Tardiphaga sp. 709: one gene and its partner. The protein of the gene in region 1 binds, or shares a complex with, the protein of each later gene. Links are inferred from orthologs where the notes say so. Each region holds a gene or a part of one and is shown on either strand. Other genes may lie near its edges. The genes, in order: rplS and rplL.

Evidence for each region.
Region 2: rplS (region 1) and rplL share a complex: the UniProt entries of both Escherichia coli proteins name them as parts of the 50S ribosomal subunit. The link is inferred for Tardiphaga sp. 709 from one-to-one orthologs.

What each region holds. Positions count from the first base shown.
Region 1 is NZ_CP135529.1:3,788,689-3,792,000, forward strand. The notes cover bases 318-3,312. They hold rplS (50S ribosomal protein L19), read left to right. Parts: upstream 318-1,613; coding sequence 1,614-2,012; downstream 2,013-3,312. Other genes in these bases: RSO67_RS18530 (helix-turn-helix domain-containing protein), read left to right, coding at 318-688; trmD (tRNA (guanosine(37)-N1)-methyltransferase TrmD), read left to right, coding at 739-1,491; RSO67_RS18545 (hypothetical protein), read left to right, coding at 2,029-2,253; leuC (3-isopropylmalate dehydratase large subunit), read left to right, coding at 2,367-3,312. Outside these bases: RSO67_RS18525 (SDR family oxidoreductase), read right to left, coding at 1-121; more of RSO67_RS18530, read left to right, coding at 254-317. UniProt on the Escherichia coli protein: This protein is located at the 30S-50S ribosomal subunit interface and may play a role in the structure and function of the aminoacyl-tRNA binding site.
Region 2 is NZ_CP135529.1:1,107,084-1,110,183, reverse strand. The notes cover bases 318-3,100. They hold rplL (50S ribosomal protein L7/L12), read left to right. Parts: upstream 318-1,413; coding sequence 1,414-1,788; downstream 1,789-3,100. Other genes in these bases: rpoB (DNA-directed RNA polymerase subunit beta), read left to right, coding at 2,216-3,100; rplJ (50S ribosomal protein L10), read left to right, coding at 841-1,359. Also shown: RSO67_RS05760 (Isoquinoline 1-oxidoreductase subunit), read left to right, coding at 1-183. UniProt on the Escherichia coli protein: The binding site for several of the GTPase factors involved in protein synthesis (IF-2, EF-Tu, EF-G and RF3). Is thus essential for accurate translation.

The DNA of each region.
Region 1 (3,312 bases):
TGGCGGGATCGCGCAGGCCGGCGACGATCTGGCTGGCCGGGACGAGTTTGAGCAGGGCGTCGATGGTGAGGCGACCAAGCTGGCCATTGGCGGCGGTGACGAGAATACGGTGGTTCAACATGGCAAAATTTCCTAAGGTCTCTAATTGACGATAGGTCTTGAATAGAGACTGCCTGATCGTACCGTAAGGAGGCAGTTTTTTATCGCCAGGTTACCTGGAAGTGACCTGCGGTCGGCCGGAAGGAGTCTCCCGATGCCCCAAAAAGCTTCTGACAATGCCCCCTTGTCCACCCGCTTCGACGAATGGCGGGCACGGGGCTTCGATGCCGATGCCTGCCCGGTCCGCAACGTGCTGGACCGCATTGGCGACAAATGGACGTCGCTGCTGCTGGTGGTGCTGGCGGCCCGGCCGCATCGTTTCAGCGAGCTGCATCGTGCGGTACCGGATATTTCCAAGCGCATGCTGACCCAGTCGCTGCGTGACCTGCAGCGCGATGGGCTGATCACCCGCCACGTCTTCCCGACCAAGCCCCCCTCGGTGGAGTATCGCCTGTCGCCGCTCGGCCAGTCCGCGATGGCGCCGCTGGCGGGCCTGATCGACTGGGCGGAACGTAGTTTTGAGGAGATCAAGGCGTCGCGCGCCGCGTTCGATGCCGGCGACACCAGCGAGCAGATGTCGGCGGCTTGAACGGGCTCGCGGGGGTTTGACGCCTCGCGCCGGACGCGCGATGGAAAGCCATGATTATCGAACCCACACCATGGCGCGCGACGGTGCTGACGCTGTTTCCCGAAATGTTTCCGGGACCGCTCGGCATCAGCCTCGCAGGCAAGGCGCTGGCTTCCGGCCTGTGGGCGCTGGAGCCGCGCGATATCCGTGCATCGGCCACCGACAAGCATCGCAGCGTCGATGACACGCCGGCGGGCGGGGGGCCGGGCATGGTGCTGCGGGCCGATGTGCTGGCGGCGGCGATCGATGCGGCAGATGCGCAAGACCGCCCCAGGCTCGTCATGAGCCCCCGCGGTCGGCCATTGACCCAGGCGCGGGTGGCGGAACTGGCCGCGGGGCGGGGGCCGCTGATCGTCTGTGGCCGCTTTGAGGGCATCGATCAGCGCGTCATCGATGCGCGGGGGCTCGAGGAAGTCTCGATCGGCGACTATGTCCTGTCCGGCGGGGAAATCGCTGCCATGACGCTGATCGATGCCTGCGTGCGGCTTCTGCCGGGGGTTATGGGCAAGCTGGCGTCTGGAACCGATGAGAGCTTCTCCGACGGGCTACTGGAATACCCGCAATATACCCGCCCGCAGGCCTTCGAGGGCCGTCAGATCCCGGATGTCCTGATTTCGGGCGACCATGCGAAGGTTGCCAAATGGCGGCTGGCCGAGGCGGAGGCGCTTACCCAAGAGCGCCGGCCGGATTTATGGGCGGCTCGCCCGAAAGCCCCGGAATCGGGCAGAAAGCGAAAACCGCCAAAAATCACGACGGGTGAGTGACAGAGACGGGTGACAACGGCTTCGCTTTCCCGTATAGCAGCGCCAAATCCGTGCAATGGCAGGGTAAGAGTTTCGAGCGCAGCCCGCGCAACGTCTGGGCGCGCCGCCGATGGAGATTTTCGATGAACCTGATTCAGACGCTTGAAAAAGAGCAGTTCGACCGCCTTTCCGCCACCAAGTCGATCCCGGAATTCGGTCCCGGCGACACCCTCATCGTCAACGTGAAGGTTGTCGAAGGCGAGCGCTCCCGCGTTCAGGCCTACGAAGGCGTTTGCATCGGCCGTAACGGCGGTGGCATCAATGAGAGCTTCACCGTTCGCAAGATCTCCTACGGCGAGGGTGTCGAGCGCGTGTTCCCGCTGCTCTCCCCGATGATCGACTCGATCAAGGTTGTGCGCCGCGGCAAGGTGCGTCGCGCCAAGCTGTATTACCTGCGCGATCTGCGCGGCAAGTCGGCCCGTATCGTCGAGAAGAAGACCGAGCGTCCGGCCAAGGTCGCGGCTGTGGCTGCAGCGAAGTAATTTTCCGCATCATCGAATGTGCGAGACGAAGAGCGCGGCGCAAGCCGCGCTTTTTTGTGATGTGAAGACTGCATACCTCGGTCGCATTGGCGTCGTGATCGCCGAGTGCTATATGACTGGAATGTTTCTAGACCTGCACCAGCACGCATTGCGCATCGTCATCGACGATCATAGCCGGCTGCCCGGTCGCTTCTTCGGTCGCTTCACCACGTCGATCGTGGGTGCGCTTAGAAGCGCGTGAGCAATCTCACGCGTTTCTTTCCCCGTTTCTCAGTTGCGCGCTTTGCGCCGCCGATGCGGCAGATCATTTAGCAGCACGCAACTGGCCCACGTTTTCTTTTGAGGCCTGATCTCATGACTGACTCTGCAAAGCCCACCACCCTGTACGACAAGATCTGGAACGACCATTTGGTCGAGGAAGCCGCCGACGGCACCTGCCTGCTTTATATCGACCGCCATCTGGTGCACGAAGTGACGAGCCCGCAGGCCTTCGAAGGTCTGCGTGCTGCCGGCCGCCGTGTGCATGCGCCGGAGAAGACGCTCGCTGTCGTCGATCACAACGTGCCGACCACCGATCGCACAAAGCCTAACCCCGATCCGGAAAGCACCGAGCAGATCGCGACGCTGGCCGAAAACGTGCGGGAATTCGGCATCGAATATTACAACGAGTTCGATAAGCGCCAAGGCATCGTTCATGTCATCGGCCCCGAGCAGGGCTTTACGCTGCCGGGCACGACGATCGTTTGCGGCGACAGCCACACCTCGACGCATGGCGCATTCGGCGCGCTGGCGCACGGCATCGGCACGTCGGAAGTCGAGCACGTGCTGGCAACGCAGACGCTGATCCAGAAGAAAGCGAAGAACATGCGCGCCACCGTCGATGGCAAGTTGCCCGACGGCGTCACCGGCAAGGACATCATCCTGGCCATCATCGGCGAGATCGGCACCGCCGGCGGCACCGGCTATGTGCTGGAATATGCCGGCGAGGCGATCCGCGCGCTGTCGATGGAAGGCCGCATGACGGTCTGCAACATGTCAATTGAGGGCGGCGCCCGCGCCGGCCTGATTGCGCCCGACGAGAAGGCCTATGAATTCCTCAAGGGTCGCCCGATGTCGCCGAAGGGCGAGATGTGGGAACAGGCTGTGCGTTACTGGGAAACACTGCGCTCCGACGAAGGCGCGCATTTCGATCACGAGATTCGTCTCGATGCGGCGAAGCTGCCGCCGATCGTCACCTGGGGCACGTCGCCTGAGGACGTCATCTCGATCTCCGGCAAGGTGCCGAACCCGGCGGACATCG
Region 2 (3,100 bases), 2.7 Mb from region 1 along the record:
GACAAGGAGCGCAATGGCGGCAAGGACATGGCCGCGCTTGTGAAGCACATGGCCGAAGACGAACTGGTCGGCTGGGGCTGGCATCCCGGTGGCAACCGGACCCCGGCGCCGGGTACCCAGAAGCAGTTCGGTGAGCTGATCAAGGCCTGGGCCGATGCCGGAGCGGCCTGCCCGAAGGGGTGATATAGACGGGAAGTGGAGCCGGCTCGGCCGGTTCCGCTTTTGCGCTCCGGGCGCCTAAAAGGTTCCCCTGCAGAAAAGATGCCACATCGGCATTTCGCGCTTGGCAACACGAAAAAGACTCGTTAAACAACCGTTTCCGGGCGGGCTGGCTGGTAGCTGGCGCGTCTGTGTTCGCACTCCGACAACCCACATCGCAGGAGACTTTTCCTTTCAGGCTATCCATACGGATCGCTCGAAGGGGATGGGACGCGCGACGCGGATTTGAGGAAGGCGGGCAGGGGTCACCAATAAGTCAGATGATGGCTTATCGATGATCTTGAATCCTGTCCGAGACTGCTGGCGCCTTAGATAAACGCAAGTTTCATCAACGGCTTAATCGTAAAACTTGATGCAGCCAGCATAGACGGGTGAAGACTGGATTTCGCCAATGTCGTTTTGTGCGACATGACGCGTATTTGGTTCGAACCTCGACACCCCGCGCCAGTGCTGGTTCGCCAGGAAGGTTCGGGAGGGCAGGCTATCATATCGTCTCGCCCGACGTGTCTTTGGACTGCGTGTTTTAATGAGCACGTGTCTTGAGGTCAGGTTCAGGTGGGGCGGTGGGTGTAACCCGGCGGTCCTATCTCGATAGAGGCCGCCAACCGGAGAGAGCTTGCTGTGGAAAGAGCGGCTAAAAAGGACGCGGTCGACGCGCTGAACGGGGTCTTCAAGACCACCAGCGTTGCGGTCGTCGCCCATTATTCCGGCCTCACCGTTGCCCAGATGCAGAATCTGCGTTCGCAGATGAAGCTGGCCGGCGCCTCGGTGAAGGTCTCGAAGAACCGTCTCGCCAAAATTGCTCTTGAAGGCACGGATGTTGCTGCCATCGGTTCCCTGTTGAAGGGCCCGACTGTGATCGCCACCTCGGACGATCCGGTAGCGGCACCGAAGGTTGCCGTCGAATTTGCCAAGGCGAACGAGAAGTTCATCATCCTTGGCGGCTCGATGGGTAAAACCGTCCTGAACGTCGACAGCGTCAAGGCTCTGGCCGCGCTGCCCTCGCTCGACGAACTGCGCGCGAAGATCCTCGGCCTCCTTGTGGCGCCGGCGACCAAGATCGCTCAGCTCTCGACAGCTCCCGCGGCGAAGCTCGCGCGTGTTGTTCAGGCTTATGCCTCAAAGAGCGAAGCGGCCTGACGCCCTTCGCATTCAAACCCTGGTTCGAACCAAATACGCTTAAGGAAATAGACAATGGCTGACCTACAGAAAATCGTTGACGATCTCTCGAGCCTGACCGTGCTCGAAGCTGCCGACCTCGCCAAGATGCTCGAAGAAAAGTGGGGCGTTTCGGCTGCTGCTGCTGTTGCAGTTGCTGGTCCGGCTGCTGGTGCCGGTGCCGCCGCAGTTGAAGAAAAGACCGACTTCACTGTCGTTCTCGCCGCCGCAGGCGACAAGAAGATCGAAGTCATCAAGGAAGTCCGTGCGATCACGGGTCTTGGCCTCAAGGAAGCCAAGGACCTGGTCGAAGGTGCGCCGAAGCCCCTCAAGGAAGGCGTTGCCAAGGACGAAGCCGAAAAGATCAAGGCTCAGCTCGAGAAGGCTGGCGCCAAGGTCGAGCTCAAGTAAGACCCTTTGGGTTCCCTCGAGGAGCGGCTTTCTTGGCCGCTCTTCGAACGGGAACCCGATGTACTACACAGGAATGTGTGGGGATGCGCTGGGAACCACCCTCGAATCTCCATGATTGCCATCCCATATCGGGACGGCAGCACGAAAACGCGGTCTGACAGCAGGAGCGGCGACGCCTCTGGTTAAGCCGTTGGGAGACAGGCAATTTCGGGCTTTTCGGTCCGTAGCTAGACGGTTTGGACGGGCGAGATGCAGTCGGGCATCGCGCACGTCGTTTTGCGTTCTGCGATTCAAATGCTCAGGAGGGGGATTTTGTTCCTCATGTTGAGCGCCGAATTCGGGGCGTTCTTGGAAATTCAACCCGGAGGCGATGGCAGTCGCGCTCTGGAAGGTTCGCCCCTTTCGGGCGACGCAATGAGAGGCCACGATGGGTCAGCAGACGTTCACAGGTCGCAAGCGCGTTCGCAAGTTCTTCGGTCATATTAAAGAAGTCGCAGAGATGCCGAACCTCATCGAGGTTCAGAAGGCGTCCTACGACCAGTTCCTGATGGTCGATGAGCCGACCGGCGGTCGCCTCGACGAAGGTCTGCAGGCTGTTTTCCGTTCGGTGTTTCCGATCTCGGATTTCTCGGGCACCTCGATGCTGGAATTCGTGCGCTACGAATTCGAGCCGCCGAAATATGACGTTGATGAGTGCCGTCAGCGCGGCATGACCTATGCTGCGCCGCTGAAGGTGACGCTGCGCCTGATCGTGTTCGATATCGACGAAGAAACCGGCGCCAAGTCCGTCAAGGACATCAAGGAGCAGGACGTCTACATGGGCGATATCCCGCTCATGACCATGAACGGCACCTTCGTCGTCAACGGCACCGAGCGCGTCATCGTTTCGCAGATGCATCGTTCGCCGGGCGTGTTCTTCGACCACGACAAGGGCAAGACCCATTCGTCGGGCAAGCTGCTGTTCGCCGCCCGCGTGATCCCGTATCGCGGCTCCTGGCTCGACATCGAATTCGACGCCAAGGACATCGTGTTCGCGCGTATCGACCGTCGCCGCAAGATTCCGGTGACGTCGCTGATGTTTGCGCTGGGTCTGGACGGCGAGGAAATCCTCTCGACGTTCTACAAGAAGATCCAGTTCAAGAAGATCAAGGAAGGCTGGCGCGTTCCGTTCGATGCCACCCGTTTCCGTGGCTACTCCACCGTCAACGACCTGATCGATGCCGACACCGGCAAGGTCGTGCTCGAAGCCGGCAAGAAGCTCACCGTGCGCGCTGCCCGTCAGCTCGCCGAGAAGGGCCTCAAGGCGCTGCGT